DNA from 4 places in the Pontibacillus sp. ABV4_188 genome. Region 3 is predicted to be linked to each of the others. Evidence: riboswitches for the same ligand, from Rfam matches in the RefSeq annotation. Region 3 holds a riboswitch; each other region holds the start of a gene.

Region 1 (8,428 bases), 1.1 Mb from region 3:
GAAGCGGAGGAAGTTGGATATGATGTTCCGGAAATCGATTCATTTACATTTGAAAGCCTAAACATTGATCCAGGGTATAAGATGAGCTTTAATCTAGATGTAAAAAAAGCCAATAATTTATTAACGCAGTTCGGTGTGAAACGACAATTTGATCAAGCATTAGATGGAAAAACGTTCTCATTACAAGTTGGAGAATCACGGAATTTCGATTTTAGAAGAGAAGAGGACCAGGTGAGTTATTCTAAGGTTGACGCTCCGACCTTTGCGGTTCCTAAAGGTACTTCAGTTGAAGAGCTCAAGGATACATTACTAGAACTTCCCTTTGTTCCTTATAATGTAAAACGTCAAATTCAGCAGATTCAAAGCATAGAAGAAACATTACCACTTCCTTATATTGAACATGAGGATGAAGAGTTAGAAGAGTTGAATATCGCAGGAAACAAAGGATATTTAATGAGTAGCGATAGCGGGGCTACAATTATGTGGCAAGAAGGGGAGTACATCCATATAGTAGATTCCTATACGGTTCATGGCCATAATGGGATTGAAAAATCTCGTCTAACGAACCAAGAACTAAAATCAATTGCCAACGATTTAGCACAATAATTATGAAGGGCTGCTTAAATGCAGCCCATTTTGTGCGTGTGTGTTGAAAGGAGATAGGGTTATGAATGTGATGGAAGCTAAAGGGTTAACGAAAACCTACAATGGCCAGGCTGGTATACGTAATGTGTCTTTGGAAATAGAAGAGGGCATGGTTTATGGATTTCTTGGTCCTAATGGTGCTGGGAAGAGTACGTTTGTGAGAACCATGTTAGGACTCTTAACCCCTACAAGCGGAGAAGGAAAGATTTTAGGGGAACCCATTGGTACGCCGGAATCAAGAGAAAAAGTAGGTTATTTGCCAGAACTATTTCGATACCCAGATTGGCTCACAGGTCGAAAATTACTTGAAAGTCATGCAGAATTGTGTAAAGTGCCAGTACGTGAAAGAAAGAAGCGGATCGAAGAAGTGGTTGACCTCGTTGGGATGAAAGGCCGCGATAAAGAAAAGATTAAAGGGTATTCAAAAGGGATGTCACAACGCATTGGACTTGCTTGTGCGCTAATTAATGATCCAAAATTGATCTTCTTAGACGAACCAACATCAGCTCTTGATCCAATAGGAAGGAAGGATGTCCGTGATTTAATGCTTCATTTAAGAGATCAAGGGAAAACCATTTTCTTGAATAGTCATTTACTCAATGAGGTAGAGTCAGTTTGTGATCATGTATCTATTGTACATAAGAGTGAACTAATCGTTCAGGGGAAATGGCGTGAACTCATGATGGTGGAAGCACAGGTTGAAATTATGTCATCGGTTGAAGCTGAGTCAAGAAATCTTGATTTTCCTGACTTTGTTCGTAATGTAGAAAGAAAGGAAGCTGTAAATGGCCGATCTAAAGCATTATATCAATTGAAGAGGGAAGAGGATATTCCGAAACTTGTCGATTTCTTGGCGAATCATAAGCTTCCAATCTATGAAGTAACACCCGTTATCCCTCATTTAGAAGATGTGTTTATGCATTGGGTGAATGAAAAGGAGCGTCGTTATGTGGACCATCGCTAAGTTAACGTTTAAAGAAATTGTATCCAAACGCATTTTCCTTATTACAATGATGATGACAGCCGTGTTTCTTATTTTATATGGAATAGCTATACATTTTGCAGTTAAGGATTGGAAAAGTTTTGGAGCCTCTACCGTAGACCAAATGATGCAGCAACAGCTATTTTCCTCTCAATTATTAAGCATAGGGCTTTATTTCTCATCGTTCATTGTTGCTTTGCTCTCCATTTTATCAAGTGTAAGTGCAATCGCTAGTGAAATAGATAGTCACCAAATCGATACGTGGCTAATGCGACCTATAACGCGTACACAGTTTTTGTTTGGTAAAGTAATTGGTCTTGGAGGGTTGTTAATTGCTTACGCGGTTTTTTTATTTGCGGGCATCATTATTCTGCATCAAGGCATAGGCGGCGAAGTTGTATCCCTGGATTTTACCATTAGCCAAATTGTAAGTGCTGTAGCAACGTATATGTTACAACCCCTTGTTTTAGTAACGTTAGGTGTCATGTTAAGTAGCCGAATGACAACGCTAAATGCGGGGATTGTGTTAATTATCCTGTACGGTTCTGCTTTTATAGGAGGGTTTGTAGAGCAAATTGGAACTATAATGGAGAAGGGAGCGCTTGTGAATATAGGCATTATTTCAAGCCTCATTTTTCCTGTAGACGCTATGTACCGTAAAATGACTGTATTCCTATTTGATACAGCGGACAACCCTGTCAGTCTTGCTCAGCAGGGGATGTTTGCAAGTGCATCTACTCCTAATAATGTGATGATTCTTTATACCATTATGTATGGATGTATTGCGCTCGCAGTAGCGATTATATTATTCCGAAAGCGTGATGTGTAGGAGGGAGTCACATGGGAAAGTGGATGTCTATTCCATTATTTACGATTTTCTTTTTATTTCTATTATTTGTCTTTACAAAAAAGGAGACAATGGCGGGACAATTGTACGTTTTTGATTCATTTTTATAGTTCACAAGTATTAAAAAATGACGGGATACATACATCCCGTCATTTTTAGTAATTTTATGCTGTTTTCTTAAAACGTGGAAATCCAATTGCAATTGCAATGATACCGGATATAGCTATTAATATAGGATAGAAAGAGTACGGCAGTAATTCTATTGGTGATAGGCTTCCAATTTGGGCTGCAGTTAATAACTGTGCTCCATATGGAATTAAACCTTGAACCGTACAAGAGAAGATATCGAGTAAACTTGCTGACTTTCTGGAATCAATCTCATATTCATCAGCAATGTTCTTTGCTAATTGTCCTGTCGTAATAATCGCAATTGTATTATTTGCTGTAGCTAGGTTTGTAGTTGCTACAAGGCCAGCGATACTGCCTTCAGCACCTTTTTTAGAACGAATTCCTTTTGTAAGTGTATAAAGAAGGAATTGAATCCCACCATTGTGTTGAATCATGGCTACAATCCCGCCAATAATAATAGTAAGGAAAATTAATTCCGACATCGAGTTAATCCCTGATGTAATGTTTGTCATAAAAGCATCAAGAGAGTATTCCCCACTGACTCCTCCAATGATTCCAGAGAGCAGAATTCCGCCAATGAGCACGGCCATAACATTCAAACCTGCTAACGCCCCCACTAAAACGCCAATATAAGGAATAACCTTTAACCAATTGAAACTGTCTGCCTCAACAGAAGAGGTTCCACCTGAAGTGATCACAATTAAGACTATAATAGTTGCAATGGCTGCAGGAAGAACGATAAAGAAGTTCGCTTTAAACTTGTCTTTCATTTCCGTTTTCTGTGTTCGAACCGCTGCAATTGTCGTATCAGAAATAATCGATAGGTTGTCGCCAAACATAGCGCCACCAACTACTGCTGCAAGTGATAATGCCGCAGTGAAATCCGTTTCAGCACTAATTCCGACAGCAATGGGTGCTAGAGCACTAATAGTACCAACTGATGTCCCCATAGAAAGTGATATAAAGCCAGCAATAATGAAAATTCCAACTATAATTAAGTTTTCAGGAAGATAGGTTAATGCCAAGTTTACTGTAGACTCTACTGCTCCAATACTGCTTGCCACCGATGAGAAAGCACCAGCCAATATGAAAATAAAAACCATAATCATAATGTCAGGGTGGCCTGCACCTTTTGCGAATTGCTCGACTTTCTCAAAGGTTGGCTTTGTTCGATTTTGCAGGATTGCTACAATGGCTGCAATTAGGGCTGGAATTAAGATTGAAATATAATAGAAATCACCTGTTACTATTCCGGATCCTACAAAGATAACTAAGAAAATGAATAAGGGTAACAGGGCAAGTGGATTCCCTTTGTTTATATTCATGTTGTTGCACCTCTTTCTTGCTTGTTTATAATATTGTGTGAAAAATGACATGTGATAATCAAAAAAAGCCCCCTTCTTGATCAGAAGAGGGCTTTTTATTTAGAGCTCCTCTTCTCATCTATCAAGTGTAACCTTGCTGGATTTGGCACAGCACTCATTAATAATGAGCCCGCTGCCGAGACATCGTAGGGCCAGTCCCTCCGCCTCTCGTGATAAGAAGGAGTATTCATTTTTGTTTTACATGCAATGTCTAAGTTTACTTATTACATGTTTTATTGTCAATGAAAGAAGAAGAAATGATGCATTAATAGAATTTACAAAAAAGTAAGATAAAAGGCATGCCTTTGTGGGTTGGAAGATCCTAGATTAAACTAATTGGGGACAACTCCCTAAATAATACTGCGCTTAGAACGTGTACTAAAGTTTCATTTTTCTTTATTACCTACATTTTCCTATTACAATGAAAATGGAGTTTTGAGTGGATTTTGTAGAATGTTTATAAAGAAATATGTCTTTTTTGAAAACAAATTGTAATATAAACGTAACTTTATGACAAAGAAACTTTTGGTAGAATAGTCGTAGAAGAAAAAACAGACGATACTAGAAGAAAATGGAGTGGGGAATATGTTGAAGAAAATTGTAGCATGCGGAATGGCGGTAATGTTTACGTTTAGTGGCGCATCTGTAGCTGGGGCGGCTAGTCAAGATGATTTATTAAATGTAGCTAAGAATCACATAGGTGTGCCTTATGTATTTGGTGGCCAGAGCCCTAGTGGATTCGATTGCTCAGGATATACACAATATGTTTTTAACAAAGTGGGTATTTCAATCCCTCGTACAACTGGAAGTCAAGCAACAGTAGGACAAGCAGTTAGTAAAAGCAATATGAAGCCAGGAGACCTAGTATTCTTTGAGAACACATATAAAGCAGGCATCTCGCATGTCGGGATTTATGTGGGTGGTAATAAGTTTATTAGTGCTACATCTAGCAGGGGAATTGACATTGTTTCACTTAGCAACCCATACTGGGGACCTAAGTTTGCTACAGCGCGCCGTGTAGCAGGGTTAAATGCAAACAGTTTGTTTGCTGATGTAAATGAAAACCATGTGGCTTATGAAGCAATTAAGGCTTTAGTGAGCAGTGAAATTATTAAAGGGTACCATGATGGTACATTCAAACCTAATAAGGATGTTACTAGAGGGCAAGCAGCTGCTTTGTTTAATAGAATCATTGATCATGAAGCATCTGATAATACGACATTCCCTGACGTAGACCCTAATCATCAATTTGCTAATGATATAGCAGCGATGGAAGAGCTAGACATCATTAACGGCTTCTTAAATGGAGAATTTAAACCAAACGAAACAATCACATTCAGTGAAATGACTACAATGGTACTGAACTCGTTTGAAGCATCAGGTATTGCTAAGGACCAAAGTATAAAGAGCTATTCCGCAGAAAATGTCTCCCGCGCCGATTTTTCTTCAACCTTATATGAGACGCTTTACCAACACCAATAGAAAGTCTATTTTACTGTACGGTTATAACTCCCCTTTGGTTTCAAAAACCAAAGGGGAGTTTTTATATTCTATTGTTCTTATACCCAGCTTGCTAGTTCTATAAACTAGTATAGATGAATCGATACGCAATTTAACTTTTGGCTTTGTTCATGTTTATTGTTGATTTTATACTCCTTCCACATAAGCCCCCTTATACGGAAGGATTGAAACTGAGACATTTTAGTATGGAAAGGGCCGTTACGATTATGAGTGCTTGGACTTGCTCGGGGACAACTCGTTTTCTGCGGGGAGCTGGGAAGCCTCCTCGTTCGCTGTCGCTCTCTGCGGGGTCTTCCCTAGGCTCCTTCCCCCGCGGGAGTCTCGCAGTCCCCGAGCAAGCCCCGACTTTTAAAGAGGTGAACGGCCCCCGTAGGTAGCATCAGGGGGGCTGAAGTCACCCCATATAGCATGTTTTGTTAACCCTTATATGGTAAAGGTGGGACTGGAAACTGCGAGACTCCCGTGGGCAGAAGAGCTTAGGTGAGCCACAGGAAAGCGATTGGTTTCCAGGCCCACCTTATGCACAATTGAAGTTAACGAAAACATTCTCTCAGCTTTGAGTGTTCATGATTACTGCTCTATTGTTAAACATACTTGTGATAAAAAGGTTACGATCAATTTATAGTTCGAATGAACCTAGCGGAGTAAGGTTTCGGGCCATAAGAACTAGTACTCTAGTACCTAAAATTATCAGAATATTGATATATTTCTAATTATTGATTATGATGAATATAACTTACATCCTATATTCGTAATATGTTTGGGAAAAATTGCAGATATAATCCAGTCTTTATGGCTATATTTATAGATTTGCTTTCCCAAATGAGTAAACGGTTGTGAGAGGGGTAGTTGGAACATTTGAAGCATATACTCTAGCAAAGGATGTTGCTTCACTAGAGAGTGAGTTGATATTAAATCTTAAAAGGGTCTGAAGTAGGAAAAACAATTAAATTACATCGGTTAAACCAAAATCGTACTCTTGAAGAAACGGCTCAGGGAATTTGTTCAATTTCTTATTTAAGTAAGATCGAAAATGGGCTTACTAAATCAAGTGAGGAAATTGTTCAGCTGCTCTTACATCGCCTGGATATTCCAGTTGAAGTGCTTGAAGAAGGTGTAGATGAAGAGTTACTCGAACAAGAACTACACGAGTGGTACACCGTAATTATGCATAGAGAAACGGACCAAGCAACAGAATTATATGTAAAGTTAAAGCAAAAAATGAGCACACTCTCAACTCCGAGTATACTAGCTTTGTTTAAGTTGTATGAGGTTCGCTATCATTTGTTGATGCGTCACTTTTCAGAAGTACCCGTTTTATTAGATAAGTTAGAAAGGATGCAGGACCTATTTGAAGAGAAGCATCAGTACTATTATATGAAATTCTCTGGACTGTATCATAATATGCAAGAAAGATTCAGAGAAGCTCAGCAGTATTATAAGAAATCATTAGCACTTGCTCATCAAATTACACTTAGTGATCATGAGCGGGCTGATTTGTATTTTATATCAGCTATTAATGAATCTTCCCTTCAAAATGTGACGTTATCGCTTCATTACGCTAGGTTAGCCTTAAACCTGTATACAGTCCAATTCGACTTTAAACGAAGTGGTGATTGCCAGGTTTTACTTGGAATATGCTATAAGCGAATTCACCAATTTGAACAAGCAGAACAGTGCTTTCAACTAGCTGTAAAGGCAGCAGGAAACTTGCAAAGCTCTTATTTAAAAGGGATTGCTTACCATAATTTAGGTTCGCTTCATGCAGCTCTCAACCATCATGAAAAAGCAATTGATTACTTTGAGAAAAGTCTAGTGTATAAAGATAACTATAATGTAAAAGGAAAGTTGACTAGTATTGCTTCCATTGTGGAGTCACTTTTTGAGCTAAGTGAACGGGGCAGGGCGTTGGAATGGATCGATCGAGGATTGATTATGATCGAACAACAAAACGACTTCAAAATCCTACGCTATTATTTTCAGGTATATAAATACCGGGTTCTTGAGGATCTCATTAGTCTAGAGCATTATTTAAAAGAGACAGTTATTCCTTATTTTATCGATAATGAAAACCAGTTTTATATCGGACTATACTGTGAACTGTTGGCTGAATGCTTACAAAAAAACAAAAGGTATAAGGATGCTTGTTACTATTTAACTCTAGCTAATGAATCATATAAAAAATTATCAATTACGTAGAGGGAGAGTGGGAAGTATGAAAAAATGGATGATTTCAGTTTTGGCAGTAGGGGCAATTGCATTCTCAGCACTAGGAGGGTTCTCGGCAACTCAATTAGCACTTGATGAAGAACCAGAACCGACAACAATTGAATTGACAGATATTTAATCTTAAAATCCCCTAGCTCTTAAGAGCTAGGGGATTTTAGTCTGTAATAGAGAAGGTGTTTAGGTCACTGCAATCCTTCTTAGGAAGAGTGAACGGGGGAACTTGATTTGATTGAATTCCTTCTTCTATTATTTATAACTTTGTAAAGATACATAACAATAAACACAAACAGACCCATTACAAAATATAAAGGTTTATATCCAAGTAGGGAGACTACGACACCTAAAACATAAGAGCCAGTTGCAATTCCTGTATCAAAGAGTGTAAAGAAAGTTGCTGTTGCGTGTCCGCTTCGATGGTGATCAGCAGACTGAATAGCTAGTGTTTGGAAACAAGGGACAAGGCTTCCGTAGCCTAGACCGATTAGTGTAGCTGACAGCAAGAGCATAAAGGAAGAAGTCGTCATACTTAGTGTAAATAAACCTAAAGCAAAGAGAATTAGGGATGGGTAAATAACAATGCTTGGGCCTCTAGAGTCAAAGATACGCCCAACGAACGGTCTCGAAATAAGCATTGCAACAGCAAATACAGCAAAGAAGAAACTTGCTGCTTCTAGTAATCCCAGAGATTTCGTATAAATAGAAATATAAGAT
Region 2 (7,571 bases), 1.9 Mb from region 3:
ACAAGACCGAGAAGCGACCAATCGTATGAGAGAATATTTAGAAGGCTACGAACCATCCTCCCCTTCTATGGCTGTAATGAAAAAAGGCCAAGTTGTTCACTTTATTCCTCGCGAAGAGATTGAAGATCATGAAGTTGAAGAGATTGTAGCAAACTTAACCAACGCATACGACCAATTTTGTTAATAAAAAAAGGGTGCATCTATTGAGATGCACCCTCTTTCTTTTGCTGACGGTTCTCCACAAGCCTTAACTTCTTCGGTAAGTTGAATGTCTCCCTATTCCCCTTCAACATAAAGATTAAATATGCCGTAAAACTAGAAATACTAAGAGCAAACATTATGCGGACGGTGTAGTATAAACCTTTCGCCGGCTTGTCTAGTTCTATGATTTGTGAAGCAAAAAGACTAGTTAAGGCTGCAATAGTGCCGCACAATATTGTCAGGCATAAGAGTGTAACAGACGGCCACCACCAACGTTTATTTACAAACAACTCTCGCATACCGAACGCCGAACTTACCATAACCACGATCAGACTAGCCAATGTCCATAAGAATAACTCTAGCATAGAATCCCCTCCGCTATTATCCTATGAACACCTTCTACTCTCTATAACCTACAATAAGAAAACCTACTCTATCTTCTCTATGATAAAACATCACTTTATCACACTATCTAATTAAAGCAATAAACGGTGCCAGACACCCACTACTTCACTAAAGCGCTGAAGGGTGTCTGGCACGCGTCACCGCATTACTTTGTTAAAGCATTTACGTTATAAAGCTTGATAAAGGTCTTTGATATTATTGATGATGTTGTGCTGATTATTTTGTTCGAATTCATGTCTTGCTTTTTGACCTGAGAGTCCGGTTAAGACAGCTACGAAGTGACAGCCAAGGCTTTGTGCAGCTAGACCATCTGCTAAGGAGTCACCAACTATGACTACAGAGTCTTTCTCTTCTTCAGTAAATGTATACATTAGTGCTTCTTCAATACTTGAACGTTCTAACCACGCGAACATGTACGTAAACGGATTCGGCTTAGCTAACGGGGCTTTCTCTCCGTGTTTCTTTTCAGCTTCTAGCACATCAGATGCTGTGGCCATGCGGTTACGATCAAAGTAAGAGATAATACCAAGATTCTCTAGAGGCTCTACTGTTTCAAGAGCTGGTCGGCCTGTTCCAATACCTAGAGTATGGCCCTCTTCTTTCAGCTTCGTAAATAGTTCATCAAGTTCTTCTATTGTAGCCAAGGGGGTTTCGATATGGATAAATCCTTCTTTCCCTTTCTGATAAGCTGGACGTCCAATAGACTTCTCCGTTAACCCTTCACCAACGTACCATTCTTGGAAAGTCTCCCTCCCAAGCTCCCAAAGTTCACTGTTACGCGTAAATGCCATCGTCTCAATACCTGTCATTTCATAAGCAACATGGTTTAAGTACGTGAGTAATTCACCTCGCATTGCTTCTGACTCTTTCATAACTGGAACGAACGTTTTATAGTCTGGTTCTATTCCAGCTTTATAAAGTTCCTTTCCAATCTCTTGAAGTGTCTCGCGATTTAACGTCATCTCTTGCAGCACTTTCTTTACATATTCCCCATTTGTCTCGCTTAACTGAGACAACAAGCGAATCAGTTGGAAAGAAAACGTTAAGTACACCATATCCCAGTTTGCATTAATCCCTTTTGATTTAATCAGATAAAGTACTTCATCATCCTGAAAAACTTCCGCTCGAAGGTCTCCTACTTCATTCTCTGTTACATCTGTATGGAATCGGTCAGATTGAAGCCCTAAATAATTATTGCTATGTACAAGCTCCCACACCGTCAACGCTGAAGCATCGAAATACCTATGTTCACTTAGTAAAACACCATCAACATCAAAAAGTATTGTTTTTCCCAATTGGCTCACCTACTCTTCTTAGATTTATGTCCTATTGTAGCAAGGTAAAGCACAAAAGAACAGACTAAGCTTTTCTTCTCACCCTATTGGTGATAGGACAATCCTAAACAGGCATAAAGTGTTCAAGAGATGACAGCAAAGGAGAGAAGCACATGGATAACTCATCTTATTTACAATCCTTTTATGACCCCTATGTCTACCAAACTCTTCAATCCGTCACAGGGAGCCAGGTAACCGTTCAGACCACGCAAGGTTCAATACGAGGAAAGCTGACAAATGTACTGCCGGACCATATCGTAGTCGAAATGAATAATACCCCGTTTTTCATTCGAACTCAGCAAATCGTTTGGGTATTCCCCTCTTCCTAAACTAAAAAAGGAGGTGTTCTTTTGTTTAAACGAGAAAATCGTATATTAGTAGAATTACCTATTCCAGAACGCGGTGATCCAAACGCAATGGCAGCTGTGCAAGAATTATTAGGCGGTAAATTTGGTGAAATGTCGACACTTAATAACTATATGTTCCAATCCTTTAACTTCCGCGGAAAGAAAAAGTTAAAACCCTTTTACGATTTAGTAGCAAGTATTACTGCCGAAGAGATGGGACATGTAGAACTAGTGACAACATCCATTAACCTGCTCTCAAAAGATAACACGTTCCCTGGTCCTCCTGATATTACACCTCTGCAAGCTGGCAAAGATGCCCGTAACACGTACCAATTTATTTCAACCGCTCAAACAGCGTTAGTAGGAGATTCAATGGGAAATGCTTGGTCAGGAGATAATGTATTTAATAGTGGAAATCTGGTATTGGATCTCTTACACAATTTCTTCTTAGAACTTGGGGCCAGAACTCATAAAATGAGAGTGTATGAGATGACAGATCACCCCACAGCTAGAGAAATGATCGGTTATTTACTCGTTCGTGGAGGCGTTCATGTCGTTGCCTATGCCAAAGCATTGGAGATCGCAACAGGAGTAGATGTAACGAAAATGCTACCTGTTCCTAATCTTGATAACTCAAAATTCGATTATGCCAGAAAATATGAAGAACAAGGATTAAACAATATTCTATACACATTTAGTGATACAGACTACAAAGATGTTAAACAAATTTGGAAAGGAAGCAATCCAGAAACAGGGGAACCGCTAAAAGTCATCGAAGGTTCCCCTAAAGGAGCACCTATTCCGGACTTAGACGATATCCCAGAACAATTTGCCCCTGGCGTTGACGCAGATGATTATAGGCGAATCGCTAAGCGCTTAATGGAAAATATTTAGAGTAACTAGGATTCAGAAAATAAAAAATGGTCTGAATATGTATTGACGGTGCTCATAAATTGTTCTATAATCCATAACAAGCTCATATGATGAAAGACAAAATGAATATCTTATCTAGAGTGGCGGAGGGACTAGGCCCTGCGAAGCCCGGCAACCTTCAAGCAATCTGTGCTTGAGTGGTGCTACATCCTACAGGTCTGTGGATCTGGAAGATAAGATGAGGACTGTTACATACACCCTCTTCTTATGAAGAGGGTTTTTTATATGCCCTCTTCTTTTCCCTCACCTGTATGGCAATTTTTCCTAGACTTATTAACCAAGGAGGAATTGTTATGACTTATAACCCCTATTTATTTAAAAAGGAAACACTTAGTTTACACGGAGGACAACAACCTGATCCAACAACTGGTTCTCGTGCTGTACCCATTTATCAAACCACTTCTTATGTGTTTAACGACACCGATCACGCTCAAAACCTATTCTCATTAGCAGAACCAGGCAACATCTATACACGTCTTGGCAACCCAACAGTGGACGTCTTCGAGCAACGGGTTGCTCTTTTAGAAGACGGAGTAGCAGCAGTTGCAACTTCATCTGGCATGTCTGCCATTACACTTGCTATTTTGAATATCGCGAGTGCTGGTGATGAAATTGTGGCTTCTACGAACCTTTACGGGGGCACCTACAACCTCTTCGCCACAACACTCCCTAAATATGGAATTAATGTTACCTTTGTCGATAGCACAGATCCTGAACAATTCCGTGATGCCATCACAACTAAGACAAAAGCAATTTTTGCTGAAGTAATTGGTAATCCTAGCTTACACGTATTAGATATAGAATCAGTTGCTGACATCGCACATGAACATCACATTCCCCTTATTGTAGATAGCACCTTTGCAACGCCGATCCTTTGCAAACCTCTTTCATTCGGTGCGGATATTGTTGTCCACTCGGCTACGAAATGGATTGGGGGCCATGGAACTTCTATTGGAGGTGTTGTTGTTGATGGAGGTCGATTTGACTGGAATCATGAGAACTTCCCGGGCTTCACTGAGCCAGATGCTAGTTACCATGGACTAAGGTATGGACTTGACGTGGGAGCGGCAGGATTCGCAATCAAATTAAGGGTTCAACTGCTTAGAGATATTGGTGCCTGCTTAAGTCCACACAATGCCTTCCATCTCTTGCAAGGACTTGAAACGTTGCACTTACGCATCGAACGCCATGTTCAAAATGCAAAGGAAATCGCAACCTATCTTGAGAACCACCCAGGTGTGGAATGGGTTTCCTATCCCGGACTTCCTTCACATCCATCCTATCAGCTAGCAGAGAAGTACTTAGGTCAAGGTGCAGGCTCCATGATTGTTTTTGGAATTAAAGGTGGCCGCGAGGAAGGGAGAAAAGTGATTGATACGATTAACTTGTGGTCTCATGTAGCGAATGTAGGAGATGCGAAGTCACTCATTATCCACCCCGCATCAACGACTCACCAGCAGCTGAATGAGGAAGATCTATTGAAAACAGGGGTAACAGAAGATTTAATTCGGTTATCAGTTGGACTTGAATCAACTCATGATCTGTTACAAGACTTAGAACAAGCAATCAAAGAAGCTACAGGTTTAACGAGCCTATCTCCTTCGGTACCATCATCCTCTGTTATCTTACAATCAAGCCTTTACAGAGATGAAACGACCGTTCGGCCTAAAAGTATCGCAATTATTGGTAATGGTGCTTCTGAAGAAGAACGTTCAAAATTGTCTCGATTAGGATTTAAACTTAAAAACGAGGCTATTCACGGGGCTGATATTGTTTATGTTACTGAAAAACTAGACTCTCCGGTACAAATAGGTCTTAATACAAAGCTCTTTGCCTATCAATCGAATACACTTAGCGAGGGTCAATTACAGTCATTAAAAGACCAACATGCTTCATTCCTTCAAACAAATAATTTATATCAAGATGCTATTCACGCTCGCACCTCAAGTGTAAATAAAGAACAGGATAAAGTATTATTTCGCACAACTTGATCAAGGAGGCTCATCATGACGATACGAATTGGGTTACTAGGTTACGGAACAGTAGGAAAAGGGGTAATAGAAATTGTTCATTCTCATCAAGAAAGAATCCAAGCACTACTTGGAGAACCCGTTGAAATCACGGGAGTACTAGTACAAGATTTAAAAAAGCAACGCGAGATCCCTTCTTCCATTCTTGTAACAGCGGATTTTAATTGTTTACTTCTTCAAAATATAGACATTGTTCTTGAAGCAATTGTTGGGGAAGAGCCTTCCTTCACCTATTGTAAAAAAGCAATTGAACAAGGCAAGCACGTTGTTACAGCCAATAAAGAAATGTTCGCCGTACACGGAAATGAGTTAAAAGAATTAGCAAGTAAACATTCAGTTTCTTTAGGGTATGAATCGACAACCGTTTCAGGAACCCCTGTTATCCGCACTCTTCAACAGCTCCTACAAGTAAACCAGGTTGAAAAAGTGGAAGGGATTTTAAACGGAACTTCGAACTTTATCTTAACCAAAATGAGAGAAGATGGGACTTCTTTTGAGCAGTCACTTAAAGAAGCCCAACAAAGAGGATATGCCGAAGCAGATCCAACCAATGATATACAAGGATACGACGCCTTTTACAAATTAATGATTATCAGCGAGCTCCTTTATGGAAAGCAACCTAACTGGGACGATGTATATGTAGAAGGAATTGATAGAGTTGACCCTACTCAAATCCTCGAAGCTTCATTTATGGATAAAAAAATAAAGCACGTGGCCACAATTGAATGGAAAAATGGGGATGTTAGAGCATCCATTCAACCCATTCCTCTTACAGAACAGCATCCTCTTTACTCGAATGATGGTGTCCAAAACGGTGTGGTCATTCATACCGATTTGGCAGGCTCCTTAACATTATCCGGTCCCGGAGCAGGAGCTTCGTCCACTGCGAGTGGTATGATTGAAGATTTTATTACTATTTTTCAACCGTCCCATAGCAGCGTTCATCAGTTCCAATAAATGAAGACAAAGCTCAAAGTTACTTTAACTTTGAGCTTTTTAACATTTATGGTTAAATTAAACCAGATGGATATGGGAGTAAAATCTATAACATTTGATTAATCGTGTAAACCTTGACAGAACTTGACTCATTAAATCAAATTGCCTAAGCTAATAATTATACATGATTTTGATAAGAAGGGCCCCTTAGTGAGGGTTCATCATACCATAATAAGGATTTACAGATTGGAGTCTTTTCTATGCACCCGAAATGGCTGGGAGCTTTTATCATCCTTACTTTTCTTCTCTCTTCTTGCTCATCGGTTCAAAAGTCAGATGAACCGATTTCCATTCAAAATTTCTCCTACCATGTAACAAACGAGAGTGAGGAAAAAATTACATTTACTATCAATTTAGAAATAAGAAATGATACCCAAAACGAACGCTTTGTCAGCCTCATGTATCCAAGTTACATTACTCGTAACAAAGAAGGGACACAGCCACCTCTAAGTATTGAAGCTGAACAAGTAACTTATCTAACACGAAGTATAACGGTAAATAAGTCAGGTGAATTGACGGGTAAAACCATTCAACAAATTGTCGAGAAAGAGATCCCATTGCTTGATGGGATTACGATTGGTAAACGATACGAATTACCATCTTCCTCGAAATAGAGGCTCTCGTTGAAGAGAGCCTCTTTTATTCAATATTGGTATTTACTTGATTGAGTGGAAGAACCTTTTGGATATAGATATACACAAAGGAGAATAACAATGACTCCTGAGACACAAAGGGTCGCAAGCGCTACAGAACTTTGGATGGTAACAATTTCTGCTGACATTCCTATAACAATTGTCGCAAATATTGTAAGAAGTGCTTCGACCCAACCGTATACACTGGAGATTCTCCCAATCATAGGCGTTGGAACCGACTGCTGAACATATGTGTTAAATCCAGTTTGCACCCAGGCCATAAAGAAGGAAAGGAGAAAGAATCCTGCTGCAGCTTGAATGAAGATCGTCGAGAATCCATAGGTTACATACCCGCAAGCTACAAGAATTGCCCCACCCCATACTAATAAACGGTTTCCCAAACGTTCAGCAAGGACGATCATAGCCAAAGAACCGCAAATATACCCCGTGCCCGCTATACTTACCAAAAATCCATAATCCATATCGGATAAAGATAATACATTTTTCGAAAATGCCGCTTCTAAAGAATCAATAGCAGTAGCTCCAATCATTACTAAACCAACTAAAGAATAAGTCAATACAATTTGTCTGGAGGTTTTCGTAAAATGCCAGACGGCTTTCAAGTCAGTCAGAAGTAAGTGTAACGAATTATTCACTGATCCCTCTATTTCAGGCTTACATACGCTCATTTTA
Region 3 (8,428 bases):
CTTGAGCTGAAGCTAAGTAGCCGCTGAGCCAAATCTTTTGGCTTTCCGTAAGCGTAGGAAAAAGGCGATTCAGAAGATCAATTTGTTCCTGATTAAATGGACTATTCGTTACCTTTAATGACACCTGTTGTCACCTCCAAACGTTGTGCTTGAGACGTACGATAATAGCGTTCTAATTCAACGACCATAGCCCCCATCTTCTGTACCTCAGGTTCAACGACATATGTAATTCCTTGCTCTCGTAATTGACCGGCAGTGATCTTGCCAACTGCCACCGCTATAACACCATTATTAAACGATTGCACCATTTCATGATTTTGCTCAGCGAAAACGTTCAAAACTTGTGTTTTACTCGTAAATACAACAGCATCAAGTGACTGAGCGATGATGGATTCACGCAGCCGATCCGTGACGCTTTGTTCCGGAGGGTCAAAAGCATAAGGCTTTGATACGTATACATCGTACCCTAACCCCTCTAACGTCTCTTGCCACAAGGCGTCATCTTGATGATAAGCTTGGAGAAAGACACGTGAAGTCTCTCCCCCTCTTGGAAGAGCTGCGACGAGGTTTTCCATCGTTCCATCTTCTGAGACTAGCGCTGGTTGTCGCTCTTTTTCTTGTAACCATCGCACCGTTTTACTCCCACGTATAGCAAGGGATTCTTTCTGTAGCTTCTTTATAAAATGCTGTTCGAGGCCTTGTTCAATTGAAGCATCTTCTAACGTTTTAGCTCCTATACCGGTCGTTAAAATGACCCAGTCAAATTCAAGCTGAATATAATCGCGTACGTTTTGCGCGCTAATATCTTGGTTTAACTGCTGCTTCCCTTGTGATGGGTAAGCCACCGCTTCAGCTCCTTTGTTTTGAAGGAGCGTACAAATTGCTTCTGATTGTCGATCAGCTGCGACGCCAACGACCTTCCCCTTTAATCCCGACACATTCTCACCACCTTTGATCTATTGCTTCTTTAAATTGGCGCTGTTCTTCCTCATCCCTATACCGTTCCTCTACAATCTCGCGAAGAAGCCTTCTTTTTTCCCCTTCGTCCATAGAAGAGTGCTTAATTTGTTGCCTACATTCATATAGAAAATCCACATACGCCCCGTAGTCGTCATAATGCTCCCTGATTTTTGATAAAATCGATGAGGTGAGTCCAGGACTCGCCCCAGCCGTTGAGACGGATATGGTAAGCTTCCCTCTCCTAAATAATCCTGGGAAAGTGATATTCCCTCGCTCCGCATTTGTGGCGTCATTAATTAGGGGAATAGGAGCAGCTTCCTGAAGTACTCTCTCATTCACCTCTTCGTCATCTGTCGCCACAACCAATAGAAACGCCTCGCGAGCATCGCTTGCTTCAAACCGCTTATTAAGCCACCGAACCTTGCAAAGGCTGACCAACTCTTGAAGGGAGTCCGTCACGTGCGGGCTGACGATGGTAACCATAGCCCCATTTTCAACCAGGGCTTTAGCACGTTTCCAAGCAACTTTTCCTCCCCCAATAATGACAGCACAAAGGCCCGTCGTTTCCACCATTAAAGGAATCTGGCTCATCTTTACTCCCTCCTATGTCACTCTCATCTGTTGGTCCCATTCCTCACTGACAAGAGCTTCACGGACTCGGTCTGCAAGTGCCTGAATCATAATCGGATGGTCACCAAGGTAATGAGTCATTGTAATGGGAACCCCTTCTTGTTGAAGACTTCCCACTCTCTTGTCCATGGATTGAATTAACTTGCCAGTAAACCATAAATATGGGACCACGACCGTCTTCTTTTTGGATTTGATTGCCCGCTGGATCCCTTCCTCGAAAGTAGGAGAACAAGCGGCAAGATAACATACATCAACAGATGCTCCGGCTATTTCTTCACCTAGCCAGCTTGCAATCTGTTCAATAGATGCTTTTGTTTCAGGATTGCGACTGCCTCTTCCAACCAGGACAAGGTGAAGGTCTTCTTGGAAAGATGCGACCTCTTGAATCCGGTCGACTAATACACTCGTGATCCGCTTCTGCACGCCTAGAGGCTTGCCGTATTTGAATCGAATACCTGGGAAAAGGGACATGCCAGCTTTTATTTCATCCGGTATATCGTGATAGTAATGACCAGCACTTAGCAATAAGACAGGGACAATTGTGATGTCTGTTGCCCCCTTCTCGACAAGACGCTTAATCCCCTGAGCCATCGTTGGTTCGGCTAATTCCAGAAAGCAAATTTCAACTAACGGAGTAGCCACTTTTTGATGCACTTGATGAATGTAGGAAACTGCTTCTTCTTTCGTTTCCTCTACTCTACTTCCGTGACTAACGTACAGAACAGCTTCCATTATCATCTTCCTTTCTATCCCACAACGAGAGGCTCAATAGCTGGCAGGCTTTCAAACCATTTCAACTCTTCTCGTAATTTTACGACCTCTCCAACTACAATCATGGAAGGATTTTTCATACTTTTAGTGGCGTCGACAATATCTTGAAGCGTCCCCGTTACCGTTTGCTGCTCTTCTGTTGTGCCCCAGTGAACGAGAGCGATCGGTGTATCAGCAGGTCGACCATGATGGATTAGCTTGTTACAAATCTTTGGAAGATTCCTTACTCCCATATAAATGCACAAAGTATCTGAGCTCTTTGCCACATGCTCCCAGTACTCATCTTCCTCAAGGTTAGTGACGCCTGTGATAAAGGAAACAGAAGAACTGTAATCCCGATGAGTTAATGGAATCCCTGCATAGGCAGGAGCAGCCACCCCTGACGTTATGCCTGGCACAATTTCATACGGAATACGTGAAGATGCTAGCGCCTCTGCTTCCTCACCGCCTCTGCCAAAGATAAACGGATCGCCTCCTTTTAACCGAGTTACCGTCCTCCCTTTAGAAGCATACTTGCACAACAAGTCATTAATCGACTCCTGTGATAAAGAAGGATGATCAGGGCTTTTGCCACAGTATATGAGTTCCGCATGCGGACGCGCTTCTTTCAGTAAATCTGCATTTATAAGACGATCATATAAGACCACATCTGCTTCTTGTATTGCTCGTAATCCTTTCACCGTAATGAGTTCAGCATCCCCTGGACCTGCACCTACGATATACACCTTCGCCATCAGCTCTCACTCCTTCATGTAGTGGACGTTGTCTTCTACACCCAGCCTTTTTGTTTTAAATAATCGATCACTTGATTTGCACAGGTTTCAATATCCCGCTCGTGTGTATGGAGAACCAACTCTGGGGAAGTTGGTGCTTCGTAAGGGGCATCAATTCCTGTGAATCCTTTAATTTCACCGCTTCTCGCTTTCTCATATAACCCTTTGGGATCTCTCTTCTCACATTCTTCTAACGGACAATCGACAAAGACTTCGATAAAATCTCCTTCAGGAAGCAGATTACGAACTCGGCCGCGATCCCCTTGATAAGGAGAGATAAACGCTGTTAGCACAATCGTGCCGCTGTCCGCAAACAATTTCGCAACTTCCCCGATCCTACGAATATTCTCTTCTCGATCTTGAGCTGCAAAGCCAAGATCTTGATTTAATCCGTGCCTTACGTTATCTCCGTCTAACAAATACGATTGGAGGTGCTTCTCGTATAACTTCTCATTCACGCGGTTAGCCACACTCGACTTTCCTGAACCAGATAGACCGGTAAACCAGATTACTCCACTATGGTGCCCGTTTCGTTTTCGATAATGATCAACCTGCAAGGAGGCGTCATGCCATGTAAGATTTGAACCCATATTTATCACCCTTTCCGTTTAAGATTGAACAGAAGAATCTGTCCTAAGTCCTTCTATGAGTACATCTGCAATTTCTGGACGACTAATGGTTTTAGGCGGTCGCTCTCCATTTCGAAGCAGTTCACGGACCTTAGTTCCAGAAAGAATAACGTGCTCTTCTTTTCCATGAGGGCAAGTTTTCCCAGATACCATGGCTTCACAAGCCTTGCAATAGAAACTATGTTCAAAGAATAAAGGTGTAATTCCTAATTCTCCTTTGTCAAAATGGGAGAAGATCTTCTGTGCATCGTACGTACCGTAATAGTCACCAACACCAGCGTGGTCTCTGCCAACAATAAAGTGAGAGCAGCCAAAGTTCTTACGGACAATAGCATGGAATATGGCTTCACGAGGCCCTGCGTATCTCATCGCAGCACTGAAGACCGCTAAGACGACTCGGTTGTCAGGATAGTAATGCTCTAGTAACACTTGATAACTCTGCATCCGTACGTCCGCCGGAACATCATCACTCTTTGTCTCTCCGACTAAAGGATTCAGGAAAAGGCCATCCACCGTTTCAAGTGCTGCCTTTTGAATATATTCATGCGCTCTGTGCACAGGATTTCGCGTTTGGAAACCGACAACTTTACTCCAACCAAGCTCTTCAAAGCGTTGTCTAGACTGAGCTGGGTCTAAATAAAACCCTTCATCGTGCTCGCGCTCGGAGCGTTCTATAAGAACAATCTCACCTGCCACATAATAATCAGGGCGCGCAAAGAGCTTTTTCACTCCTGGATGCTCTAGTTCAGTCGTTAAGTACACTTGCTCTGCCTCTTTTGTCTTATTCGGCTGGTACACCTCCGAGACCTCAATATAGCCATACACCGTGTTTTCTAAATTCAGCTCAGCTACATCGCCTTTACTCAACTGTTTTGCTTTCTCCTCATCAACTGGAAGCGTAATCGGAATGCTCCAAGGTGTTCCATCTGATAACCTCATCCGGTCCACAACTGATTCATAATCTTCCTTACTCAAGAACCCTGTTAACGGACTATAAGCGCCGTTGGCTAATAGCTCCAAGTCACTTAACGCCATCTTATCGATCGAGATGCTCACATTTGCTTCTGGCGCTTCCTCTTTCGTACTCCACTGATTCACTAATGTTCCTCCGTGCGGTGCAATAACTGTCATATTCATTCCTCCCAAAAATTGATTAATCTTGGTTTCCTGTCGTGTGAAGACCACACTCTGTCTTATTAAATCCTTTCCACCTGCCTGATCGTCCGTCTCCTTCATCTGGAGATGTGCATGGCTTACATCCAATACTCGGAAAGCCTTGATCATGCAAAACATTGTAATCCAAGTCGTTTAGTCGGATATATTGCCATACAAAATCCCACGTCCAATAAATTAAAGGACATACCTTTACAGACTGGAATCGTTCATCTTTATTAACAAAGTTTGTGTTCTTACGACTTGCTGATTGTTCCCGCCTTAAGCCAGAAACCCAGGCTGTTGCACCGCTAAGTGTATCTTCAAGTGGCTTAATCTTTCGAATGTAACAGCACTGGTTCGGGTTTTTATTCCACAAAGCTGATCCATATTCTTCAGCTTGCTCATCTAGTGTTAAATCTGGCTTTCTCATTTCAATATTCAACTGAGGGTACCTGGCCTTGACCTTATCGATTAGTTCATACGTTTCTTGAAAATGAATTCCTGTATCCAAGAAAACAACCTTCGCATCGGGTTTTACTTTCGAAATCAAGTCAATCAATACGATTCCTTCAGCTCCAAAGCTACAAGCATACACAATCGAATCTCCGTAGGTTTCATACGCCCATTTCAATACCGTTAAAGCACCTTCCACCTCATTATCTGGTCGATAAGAGGCGAATGGATCGCCTGTGAACTGCTCATACGTTACGACTTCTTGTGTCATAAGCTCCTCCCTCCTTGCTTTTAATCGAATACAAAAACCTCTCTTCTTAAAGACAAGAAGAGAGGTTCACTCTGCTATACAGTGACCCATCTTCTTATCTTCCAAGTATTTCACTTGCTGGAGTTGGCACAGTATCTCTAGATCAGACCCGTTGCCGAGGCTTCAAAGGGCCAGTCCCTCCACCTCTCAGGATAAGAATTTCGGTTATCGTTTGCTGAATATTTTATTATCCAAAATACTATGCCCCATAGAAGAATATGTCAACAATTTATTCAAATTTTTATAATTTTATAAATATGTTGACAATTATCTGGCTGTATTTTACATTAGAAACTATTCAAATTCGAATACGTCCTTATACAGAGCCGGGGGAGGAAACTGGTCTTACGATCCCGCAGCAACCTCTTGCTTAAAGAAGAAGGTGCTCCGTCCAGCAGAAACAGTTCTGAAAGATAAGGAGAAGGTACTATTCACCTCTTCTTACATAAGGGGATTTTTTTATGTCTATACTCGCTTAGCTTTATTTTTTTATTTTAATCCCGAGTAAAAAGATAAGAATAATACATTTAGGGGTGAACGTATTTTGAGGAAACTATTAATCTTTGCTTTTGTAGGTTTTTTTGCTCAGTTAATTGATGGTGCTTTAGGTATGTCTTACGGATTAAGCTCTTCTTCGCTTTTGCTAGCTTATGGAGTAGCTCCTGCAGTGGCGTCTTCATCCATACATATGTCTGAAATTGCTACAACGGCCGTATCTGGTTATTCCCATTACAAATTTAAGAACATTGATAAGTCATTAATCCTGCCACTCATCCTACCTGGCTCGATTAGTGCCTTTTGTGGAGCAGCCTTTTTAAGTAGTCTTCCTGGCGATGTTATTAAGCCATTTGTCTCATTCTTCCTGCTCCTACTTGGTGTCTACATACTCATACGCTTCTTACTACTTAACGTTGAGCGTTCAAAATCAAGACCAACCCTTTCCCCTAAAAAGCGTTTCATCTATCCACTCGGGTTCGTAGCCGGATTCCTAGATGCCATCGGTGGAGGGGGATGGGGGCCTGTAAACACCCCGATCTTATTATCCCAAAAAGGAGCCACCCCAAGGAAAGTAATCGGGACAGTCGACACCACAGAATTCGCCATTACAACATCCGCCACACTTGGCTTTATATTATTTCTCGGATGGGAAGAATTTAGCTGGTTATGGGTCATGGCCTTTGTCATAGGAGGCGTGGTCGCCGCTCCCCTTGCAGCTTGGCTTGTTCAAGTGATCCCAGCATTAATACTTGGTGTGTTAGCGGGAGGGTTTATCGTCTTAACAAACCTACGGACGTTACTCTTAACGGTGGATTTAGATACAACTTTAATTTATATGATTTACGGCATTCTTGTGGCAGCTTGGTTAACGGTGGTTGCGTTCTCAATACGGAAGTACATTCGAATTAGAGACTACGGGAAGTCTTATGTGAAACAGTAGGGTACGTATGCCACAGCCCCATTTCCTGTAATCCCCACCGCCTACCTGCTATACTAAACGTATTAAATCAGTGGGATGGTGAATACATATGAACAAAACAATTGGCTTTATCGGAACGGGTGTTATGGGGAAAAGCATGATACGAAACTTGATGAAAATAGGGTTTTCCGTCAACGTGTATACCAGAACAAAAACGAAGGCAGAAGACCTAATTGCTGAAGGTGCTTCGTGGAAAAACGATGTGGCACAGCTCGCTGAAAGCTCAGATATTATTATTACGATTGTGGGATACCCAAGTGATGTGGAAGAAGTGTACCTTGGAGGCAACGGGATTATCCAACATGCGAAATCCGGTTCTTATCTCATTGATATGACCACCTCCTCACCTCAGTTAGCTCAACAAATCTTTGACACAGCAAAAGAACATAACCTTCACGCGTTCGACGCTCCTGTATCAGGTAGCGACATTTACGCGGAGCAAGGGAAGTTAACGATTATGGTTGGCGGAGATAAGAAATACTTCAAAGACGTTCTCCCGGCTTTTGAAGCGATGGGCCAAAATGTCGTCTTGCAAGGCCCGGCTGGATCAGGCCAACATACGAAGATGTGTAACCAGATTGCTATTGCCTCTACGATGATGGGCGTTGTTGAAGCCATTACGTATGCCGAGAAAGCAGGACTCGATCCCAAAACGGTTCTTGAAAGCATTCAGCACGGTGCAGCAGGCAGCTTCTCTCTATCTAATCTAGCACCACGAATGATCGACGGAAACTTTGAACCTGGCTTCTACGTGAAGCACTTCATTAAAGACATGAACCTCGCCATCGACTCAGCTGATAAAATGGAGTTACCCGTCCCAGGCCTAAAACTGGCTAAAGATCTATATGACCGTTTGAGTGAAGCTGGCGGGGACAATGACGGGACTCATGCGCTTTATAAGTATTATAAGATGATGGCGAAAGAACAATAGAATAGATCTTTTTCAAAAAATAAAGGCTAGGAGTTCCCTTGATACGGAGGGTCTCCAAGCCTTTTTTATGACTTATTTATTGGAACGCTTAAGAATGCTCTTAAAGTGTGTGAATGTGTCAAAGCTAGCTTTACCATGGTAAGCACCCATGCCGCTATCACCCACACCGCCAAATGGCAGGTAGTGCGTCGTCATATGATTAATGGTGTCATTAATCGCACCGCCACCAAAGGAAATGTTGTTCAGTACATCGTCTTGCACCTCTTGATCATCAGAGAAAAGATAAAGGGCTAATGGTTTTGGACGATTTAGAACTGTATCAATCGCTTCTGAAGTCTC
Region 4 (8,428 bases), 890 kb from region 3:
AAGTCGTTTAAGAATGGCGTAACTTCCTTACCATTTACTTTGTAATCAATCGCAAAGTTCTGTAAGGATTCCATTGATATAAGCACGACGTTCTTACCTTCTAATGCCCCAAAGTTCTCGCTTTTAGGATCTTTTTGACTAGAAAGGTAGTTTCGTACTTCTGTTAGCTCATCGCTCTCTGCGAATACACGGTGTGATTGTGTATTTGCCGTCATAACCGTGTCGTATAGGTGGAAATTGTACACACCCATAAGTTTAACGAACATGGCACGGTCAAATGTACGAGTTAATAGTTCAGAGCGCTCTTCGTTGGCTAAGTTCAGGTTCAACGAGATCGCTAAAAGAGATGTAGCAACAATTGCGCCCATTGTGCGTTTTTTCACGCTAAGTGAAAGGTGGCCTTTTTTCATTCGGGCCCAAACGAATAGAGCAACAACATCAATCCAGAACAAGAGGTCTGTGAAACTCATAAGAGACTTTGCACTTCCGCCAAGCTGAGCGAAGTTCTTATACTGCATTAATACCGGAATCGTAATAAAGTCATTAAAGAAACGGTAATACACAACGTTTGCGAATAGAACAAATGACATGATGAAATATAGGGTAAGAAATGCTTTAATGCGCTTTGCCTTTGGAAAAATGAAGCTTAGTGATAAGAAGAACAAAATGGACCCTAATGGTGTAAGAGCCAGGATATATTCTTGAATTGTATTTTCTAAGTCTAAGGAAAACGAAAATCTAAATGCTAAATAAGATTTGGTCCATAGCAGTACGGTAGCTATGAGAAAGAAGAATAGTCCATTTTGTAGCAACCGGTCTACTCTTTTATTCATGTGTGATCCTCCTTTGATCGCCTAGTTCCATGATAGATTGTGAGTGAGGATATCGTGCTTTTATCTGTATAGTCAATGTGCTTGAGATCCTACATTTACAAATTCTTTAGAATTTAATTATAGATTTATTTTGGAAAAGGTCAATGGGAACAGTCCATAAATTAGCCAAAATGCCTATGAAATGTACCCTTTATTCATAGAATTGTCACGATTTTAAATCTATGACCTTACAAAAACTTAACATGTTTTTTACGTAATATCAAAGGTTATGTTTACATATTTAGTAAAAAACAAAATCCGCACCGACAATATCCCCCTTTATATTCACCAATATCCTCACATTTAAACTACAAATTCACTTCATCATACTAAAGCGTGCCAGACACGCGTTGACTCTCTGCAGAACTAAAGGGTGCCAGACACCCGTCAGTTCTTTGCAGCGCTAAAGGGTGTCTGGCACGCGGTGGGGTTTTACAGTGATAAAGTGGGATGGGGTTATGGTATTATATAATAAGGAAAGGGGAGGGATAGGGTGATATCTAATGTGGGATTACCTGGGCTTATGATGTTGGTTGTTGTCGTGTTGTTGATGGTTATGTTTGTGGTGTCTTTGATTCTGTTTATAAAAGGCATCATAAAGAGAAATTTTGGAGCGCGCTTAGATCGTTTGGAGAAGAAAGTAGATCAATTATTAGAAGAGTCTAATCGGGAATAAAGCGAGGGGTAGAATGCGTGTTACAGATCAGCTTTATGGGACAGTTGTGGTTGAAGATGTACTTGAAGAGTTAATCAATAGTTCTCTTGTCCAACGTTTAAAGGGAATTTATCAAGGAGGGGCAAGCGTTCTCGTCAATGATACTTGGAACGTGACAAGGTACGACCACTCCATTGGTGTCATGCTTCTGATCAGGCGCTTAGGTGGGAGCCTTGAAGAGCAGATTGCTGCGCTGCTTCATGACGTGTCTCATACCGCTTTTTCACACGTCATTGACTTTGTTATCGACAATAAAGATGAGGACTATCATGAGAAAATATATGAACGCATTATTCAACAATCAGAAGTTCCTGAGATAGTAGAGAAGTATGGTTTTAAGGTATCCGATCTTCTTGGGAATGACGAGCAGTGGACGTTACTAGAACAACCTGCTCCTGAACTTTGTGCAGATCGAGTGGACTATACATTAAGAGATATGTATCAGTATGGGCATATTGACAAGGAAGAAATCCATACTTTTTTGTCCAGCTTAAAGTGTTTTAACGGGAAAATGTATGTAGCAAATGCCGAAAGTGCGGAATGGTTTGTAGAGGTGTACTATAAGGAGGTCATTGATTTCTTTATGCATCCTTTGAACATTTTTGGCTACGATCGCCTTGCGCGTGCAGTACGTGCAGCTTTAGACGAAGGTGTCATTACATTCTATGATTTACAAAAGACAGATCGCGCGGTATTGGATCTACTACAATCTTGTAATAAAGAAAGTGTGCATAAATGGTTAGATCAACTCCATCAAACTGTTTCCGTGATCGAAAATCCTCAAGACTACGATCTACATAGAAAAGGCAAAGTCAGGCTTATTGATCCTTGCTTCATGAGCCGGGGGTAGTCTTATAAGGATTTCTGAACAATCTGAGAACGTGAAGCGGATGGGTCAAGAGGCATATGAAAAAGCCAAGAAAGGCGCTTATGTAAAAATAGTAAATGTGTAGGAGAGAGGTTACGCGCCTCTCTCTTTTATATCGATTAAGGTGTTAACGAACTAAAGTCATACACTAAAGAGTGCAAATTGTCAGAAATCATCTCGATTTTTATTTGTCCTTTCATTTTTTTAAGGAATAGATCCCAAAAGATAAGGGTATTTACCTACATAACCAATAGTAGGAGGGAACACCGGTGCCAAAAGCAGTATCAGGAAAGATCTCATTATGTATGTTAGCCATATTTGTAGGACAGTTACTTGCTCTCGCTATAGTAGCTTCTATGGAGGGACTGTTAACGATTGTAACGTTCTCTCATTTAACACGATATACAGCCATTATAGGACTGATTGCAGGGATCGTGGGAGTCATCCAAGAGAAAGGGAAGGGCAAAATTATTCCCATTTTGACGCTTCTACTAAGTGTAATCTTAGCTGCCTTTAATGGTTATCTGATGTTTATTTGGGGATAGTGAGGTATGCTACTAAAATAATAATAAAATTTTTAACTATTAAATTGTTAAAAATCCTTTGACAATTCTAATCGCCCCGTGTAATATATGGATTAACGAAAAACACATTTGAAAACAATCTTCTTATCCAGAGAGGTGGAGGGACTGGCCCTTTGAAACCTCGGCAACGGATTCTATTTAATTGGAACACCGTGCCAATTCCTTTAAGCTTAAGCTTAAAAGATGAGAAGAGACGGATCTACATATACGTAAATCCCCTCTTCTTATTATTTTAAGAAGAGGGGATTTTTTGTTTGCCAGAAAAGAAGAAAATAGGATACTTATAGCTTGTAAACCAAGTATTCCGATCTGTTTTTGAATATCAAAGGAGGCAGACAGCATGATTGAGTTACATAATATTGAGAAAGTGTACCAGAAGAACGATCAAACGATTCGAGCCGTTGACGGAGTCAATGTGTCTATTGATAAAGGAGCCATCTACGGTGTCATTGGCTTTAGTGGGGCAGGGAAAAGTACACTTCTCCGATGCGTCAATCTAATTGAACGCCCAACATCAGGAGAAGTGAGGCTAGACGGAGAGGACCTGACTCAGTTGCCAAAATCCAAGCTAAGAAAAGAAAGACGTCGTATCGGGATGATCTTTCAACATTTTAACTTACTAGAATCAAAGACGGTCTATCAAAACGTAGCTTTCCCCCTATTACTAGACGGACAAAAAGGCAAGAAAGTGGAAGGAAAAGTAAAAGAGCTCCTCGAGTTTGTCGGGTTAGCAGATCAGGCAGGAAAATACCCAGAAGAACTTTCAGGAGGACAGAAGCAGCGGGTGGGTATTGCAAGAGCACTCGTTCGATCTCCTGAAGTACTCCTTTGCGATGAGGCTACATCAGCTCTTGACCCTCAGACAACCGATTCGATTTTGGACCTTTTGAGACAAATTCGTGAAGAGTACCACATTACAATCCTAATGATCACACATGAGATGCAAGTTATTCGAGAGATTTGCGACAGGGTAGCTGTTATGGAAGATGGAAAAGTGATTGAGGAAGGAACAGTTTTTGATATCTTCTCTAGCCCTACGCATCAGACAACGAAGAACTTTGTAAGCTCGGTTATGAACGATAAGATTCCTGAATCGATTCTACAAGCCTTAGACAGTACGCGCCACGTTTACAGGGTGACGTTCCTAAGAGAACAAGCTTCAGAGCCTATTCTTTACCGGGCTGCCACTCAGCATCATGTTGAAGTGAACGTGTTATATGGGCAAATTACTGAACTACAGGGTGAACCATTTGGAAGCTTAATTGTCGAATTTATTGGTGGAGAAAAAGAGATCTTTAAAGCTCTTCACTCTATCCAGCAGTCTGTAACAGTGAAAGAGGTGACGCGAGATGCAAGTTGATTTAGCCACATTTTGGCCTAAGATTTTAGAAGCGACACAAGAGACGATTGTTATGGTAGCTATCGCTTTACTGTTTGCAATTGTGATTGGCTTACCCCTTGGGATATCTCTTGTTGTAACAAGAAAGAATGGACTACTTGAGAACGGTCCTTTATTTAAAGTGTTAAACGGTATTGTGAACTTCTTTCGATCAATTCCGTTCATTATCTTATTAGTAGCGATCTTACCGGTTACACGGTTTATCGTTGGTACCTCAATCGGAACTGCAGCAGCCGTTGTTCCTCTTGTGTTCTTTTCGGCGCCTTATATTGCTCGGTTAGTTGAAAGTAGCTTGCTAGAGGTTAACCCAGGTGTTGTGGAAGCGGCAGAATCGATGGGGGCAACGCCTTGGCAAATCATTTACCGTGTCTTTTTACCAGAGGCATTAAGTTCTCTTGTCTTAAACATTACGATTGCAACCATTGGCTTAGTCGGTGCATCAGCAATGGCTGGCTTTGTTGGAGGCGGTGGTCTTGGTGACTTAGCTATTTCTTATGGATACCAACGATTTGAAACGAATGTGATGATCGTAACTGTCATTTTGCTCGTCGTCATTGTACAGACGGTGCAAACGTTAGGAAATTACATTTCAAAAGCTGTACGCAGACGATAAAGGAGGAAATTACATATGAAGAAAAAAATGATTCTATTCATAGCACTATTAGTAACAGTAGGAGCCGCCCTAGCAGGGTGTGGTAGCACAGAGGCTCAAGGAGATGAGGAGACGACGACCGTTAAGATCGGTTTAAATGGCTCTGGCGTTCCGTTATGGGAGCCGATTCAAGAAAAAGCATCAGAAGAAGGAATCAATATAGAACTTGTTGAGTTCTCAGACTACGTTCGACCTAACTTAGCTCTAGCAGATGGTGACATTGATCTAAATGCTTTCCAGACGGTGTCTTATTTCGATTCATTTATTGAAGAACATGACCTTGACCTTGAACCAATTGGGACAACCATTATTGCACCAATGGGTGTTTATTCAGAGGAATACGATAATCTTGAGAACATTCCAGAAGGTAGTACCATCGCCATCCCGAAAGAGGCAACCAACATGGGAAGAGCGCTTCTATTACTTGAGAAATCAGGCATCATCACACTTCCTGATGACTTCGACGGAAACGGTTCTTTAGATAAAATTAAAGAAAATCCAAAAAATATAGAATTCACACCAGTTGTAGCGGCTCAAACACCTCGCGTATTACCGGATGTGGCTGCTAGTGTAATTAATAACGGAGTAGCAGTAGAAGCAGGGTTTGTCCCTGTAGACGATGCGGTTTTCATCGAAGGAGATACCGCAACACCTTATATCAATATTATTGCAGCAAGAGCAGATGAAACGGATAAGGAAGCGTACCAAAAGATTGTAGAGATCTACCAAACAGAGGAAATTGCAGAGCATATCCGTGAAACTTATAACGATTCTCTAATCCCGACGTTCGTATCTTTAGACAAAATCGGTTGGTAATGTAAAGAAAAGGAGTGAGTGGCATGAGCACAGTTGAAATGACGTTAGAACAAGAAGTTACGCAGTATGTGGATGACCAAAAGGCGGTATACCTGGACGCGAGTCACCGGATCCATGAGAATCCGGAGATTGGTAACGAGGAATATTACGCAAGTGTTACGTTGTGCGAACTGTTAGAGCGTGAAGGATTTGAAGTTACGAAGGGCATTCCGGAGCACGAGACAGCTTTTATTGCCCGTAAAAAAGGACTTGGAAATGGCCCGAAAATAGGATTCCTTGCTGAGTATGATGCTTTACCTGGACTCGGTCATGCGTGCGGTCATAACATAATCGGCACAACTAGTGTTGCGGCTGCCATATCCCTTAGCCGAGTTCTTGAAGAAACTGGTGGGGAAGTCGTTGTTCTTGGAACCCCTGCTGAAGAAGGGGGACCAAACGGAAGCGCTAAAGGGACGTTTGTCAAACATGGCCTTGTTCAGGACCTTGATGCTTGTATGATGGTTCACCCATCCAATCAAACAAACGGCACATCAGAATCTTTGGCTGTTGATCCACTAGACTTCGAGTTCTACGGCCAATCAGCTCATGCTGCTGCTAAACCAGAATACGGAGTGAATGCTTTAGACGGTGTCATCCAACTCTTTAATGGTGTGAATGCCATCCGTCAGCACGTAACAGACGATGTTCGTCTTCACGGGGTGATCTTAGACGGTGGCGTCGCCCCGAACATCGTCCCAGATTACGCAAGAGCTCGATTCTTCGTCCGAGCAGCTACCCGTGAAGCATGTAATGACGTAACAGCGAAAGTGAAGCGGATCGCAGATGGAGCAGCCCTCACAACCGGAGCGAGCGTTAAAGTCACACCTATTCAAAACGGAGTCGATAACCTTGTTTTAAATGAAACATTTGACGCCGTTTTCCGTAAGAGGATAAAAGACTTGGGAGAGGACTATATAGATGAGGGACGTGAAGGAATTGGCTCTACAGACGCGGGAAACATTAGTCAAGTCATTCCGACCATTCATCCTTATATAAAAATAGGATCCTCTGACCTCGTTCCGCACACTGATGCCTTTAGAGAAGCAGCAAAATCAGAACGAGGAGACCAAGCGCTCATTACTGGAGCGAAGGCACTAGCCTTAACGGGTTTGGATTTGTTAACAGACCATAAGTTGTTGCAGAAAGTTCAAGCAGATTTTCAATCTAAACAGGGTTAATCATCTTTAAAAACTTTAGTTGAAATTATGGTTTCGCTAGCGTTGTGGACGCGTGGCCGTTTATCTCAATTCAAAGCTTCCTCACATAAAGAACTTCCCTGTAAAAGGAGCCATTTGTATAGATAGGTGGCTCCTTTTTCGTCATAGTTTGGGCTTAAATAACGTTTAATAACACATATGGTGTCTAATGATGTAGAAATATTTCCGGGGCAATAGTCGAAACATGCAACCTATGTCTCATATTGGGCTAGAAGCGTTTAGGAAGGCCTATTAGGGTGAAAGGAATAACTAACAAACAAAAGGAGGGACTTCTCATGTTGCATAAACTAGTTGATAAGATTGTAGCAATTGTTACATTTATTCCAAGGATGCTTGGTCGCCTGATTAAGAAAATTGTCTAAGGACGTAGAATAGGGGGAAAGGAACGGTTTACTAGGTGAAAAAGTAAATCGTGCCTTTCCCCCTATTTTGATTGGCTGTTTCTCCTTTTTCTAATAAGGAGAAGGAGAAAGAGGGAGCCAGGTATAATCATTTGCATAGGAACGTGTACATAAAGAGGAACGATCTCCAATCCTTCTTGCATATGTTCAACGAAATTTGGGCTAATTAATATAGATAGGATAATGACAAGGATACCCATAAACCCAATTAATCCTTTACTATCCCTTCTCGGAAGTCTAAACAAGTATTGAAGTATAGCAACCGCCGCATAAAAGAAGATGGTAATCTTAAAAAAGCCCGTGATCACCATGATAATGATAACAATGGGGTCCAATCGCTGAATAATTCCTTGTAAGTTTACAAGTGAAATTGTATCTAGGAGCGGTACCGCGGAATTCATCGCAATGATGGGCCCTAATACCATCAAGATTGTCAGACTAACAATAAATAGTGAAGCCCCACTATAAAGGATTCCCATAACCCCGTATTGGAAGCTTTTCAACGGGTGTTCTAGGTGATGGAAGATCATTGCAAAAACGATTAGTTCTCCAAAAGGAAACGTTACCCCTTTTGGAAACACGAAAGAAACAATATTTCCTATATCTTGATGGAAGAACGGCTGAAGATGATGGATTTTAGGGAGGTCCATCATAAATACAAACATCAAGAACAATCCGCCCATAAGTAATGCGAATGGCAGAAATAATTCACTTGTTCTAGCAATAACTTCCACCCCCAGGTAGCAAGCAAAACAAACAACCACCATAAATAAAACAGAAACCGCTATTAATGGGGTTTCATGCAAGATCGTTTGAGCGGTTAACATAGTAAAATCTCGTAAAACCCGTGCTGCTAAATAGATGA

Evidence for each region. Region 3 has a riboswitch for S-adenosylmethionine ahead of ACYX4O_RS02110 (sulfite exporter TauE/SafE family protein). Riboswitches for the same ligand answer to the same signal wherever they lie in the genome.
Region 1: it holds a riboswitch for S-adenosylmethionine, as region 3 does, so the genes downstream of both, ACYX4O_RS07720 (Na+/H+ antiporter NhaC family protein) here and ACYX4O_RS02110 (sulfite exporter TauE/SafE family protein) in region 3, are expected to answer to the same signal.
Region 2: it holds a riboswitch for S-adenosylmethionine, as region 3 does, so the genes downstream of both, ACYX4O_RS11780 (O-acetylhomoserine aminocarboxypropyltransferase/cysteine synthase family protein) here and ACYX4O_RS02110 (sulfite exporter TauE/SafE family protein) in region 3, are expected to answer to the same signal.
Region 4: it holds a riboswitch for S-adenosylmethionine, as region 3 does, so the genes downstream of both, ACYX4O_RS06510 (methionine ABC transporter ATP-binding protein) here and ACYX4O_RS02110 (sulfite exporter TauE/SafE family protein) in region 3, are expected to answer to the same signal.

Annotation. Positions count from the first base shown of each region.
Region 1 is NZ_CM149975.1:1,520,591-1,529,018, forward strand. It holds gene ACYX4O_RS07705 (zf-HC2 domain-containing protein) at 1-606, shown strand, start outside; gene ACYX4O_RS07710 (ABC transporter ATP-binding protein) at 668-1,609, shown strand; gene ACYX4O_RS07715 (ABC transporter permease) at 1,593-2,456, shown strand; gene ACYX4O_RS07720 (Na+/H+ antiporter NhaC family protein) at 2,639-3,979, opposite strand; SAM riboswitch class I at 4,040-4,147, opposite strand; gene ACYX4O_RS07725 (C40 family peptidase) at 4,553-5,449, shown strand; partial or broken gene ACYX4O_RS07730 (helix-turn-helix domain-containing protein) at 6,434-6,580, shown strand; gene ACYX4O_RS07735 (tetratricopeptide repeat protein) at 6,590-7,687, shown strand; gene ACYX4O_RS07740 (hypothetical protein) at 7,704-7,835, shown strand; gene ACYX4O_RS07745 (MFS transporter) at 7,915-8,428, opposite strand, start outside.
Region 2 is NZ_CM149975.1:2,290,788-2,298,358, forward strand. It holds gene ACYX4O_RS11755 (BrxA/BrxB family bacilliredoxin) at 1-184, shown strand, start outside; gene ACYX4O_RS11760 (hypothetical protein) at 201-566, opposite strand; gene ACYX4O_RS11765 (HAD family hydrolase) at 774-1,901, opposite strand; gene ACYX4O_RS11770 (YuzF family protein) at 2,054-2,269, shown strand; gene ACYX4O_RS11775 (manganese catalase family protein) at 2,291-3,181, shown strand; SAM riboswitch class I at 3,289-3,400, shown strand; gene ACYX4O_RS11780 (O-acetylhomoserine aminocarboxypropyltransferase/cysteine synthase family protein) at 3,514-5,211, shown strand; gene ACYX4O_RS11785 (homoserine dehydrogenase) at 5,227-6,207, shown strand; gene ACYX4O_RS11790 (hypothetical protein) at 6,447-6,860, shown strand; gene ACYX4O_RS11795 (MFS transporter) at 6,890-7,571, opposite strand, start outside.
Region 3 is NZ_CM149975.1:391,406-399,833, reverse strand. It holds gene ACYX4O_RS02150 (assimilatory sulfite reductase (NADPH) flavoprotein subunit) at 1-124, opposite strand, end outside; gene ACYX4O_RS02145 (uroporphyrinogen-III synthase) at 102-938, opposite strand; gene ACYX4O_RS02140 (NAD(P)-binding protein) at 943-1,551, opposite strand; gene ACYX4O_RS02135 (sirohydrochlorin chelatase) at 1,564-2,322, opposite strand; gene cobA (uroporphyrinogen-III C-methyltransferase) at 2,337-3,095, opposite strand; gene cysC (adenylyl-sulfate kinase) at 3,131-3,724, opposite strand; gene sat (sulfate adenylyltransferase) at 3,743-4,894, opposite strand; gene ACYX4O_RS02115 (phosphoadenylyl-sulfate reductase) at 4,917-5,642, opposite strand; SAM riboswitch class I at 5,734-5,840, opposite strand; SAM riboswitch class I at 5,995-6,101, shown strand; gene ACYX4O_RS02110 (sulfite exporter TauE/SafE family protein) at 6,226-7,119, shown strand; gene ACYX4O_RS02105 (NAD(P)-dependent oxidoreductase) at 7,208-8,089, shown strand; gene ACYX4O_RS02100 (aldehyde dehydrogenase) at 8,162-8,428, opposite strand, start outside.
Region 4 is NZ_CM149975.1:1,285,682-1,294,109, forward strand. It holds gene ACYX4O_RS06490 (LTA synthase family protein) at 1-833, opposite strand, end outside; gene ACYX4O_RS06495 (hypothetical protein) at 1,366-1,548, shown strand; partial or broken gene ACYX4O_RS06500 (HD domain-containing protein) at 1,562-2,540, shown strand; gene ACYX4O_RS06505 (hypothetical protein) at 2,725-3,000, shown strand; SAM riboswitch class I at 3,121-3,229, shown strand; gene ACYX4O_RS06510 (methionine ABC transporter ATP-binding protein) at 3,380-4,399, shown strand; gene ACYX4O_RS06515 (methionine ABC transporter permease) at 4,389-5,051, shown strand; gene ACYX4O_RS06520 (MetQ/NlpA family ABC transporter substrate-binding protein) at 5,067-5,906, shown strand; gene ACYX4O_RS06525 (M20 family metallopeptidase) at 5,930-7,123, shown strand; gene ACYX4O_RS06530 (hypothetical protein) at 7,399-7,524, shown strand; gene ACYX4O_RS06535 (GerAB/ArcD/ProY family transporter) at 7,587-8,428, opposite strand, start outside.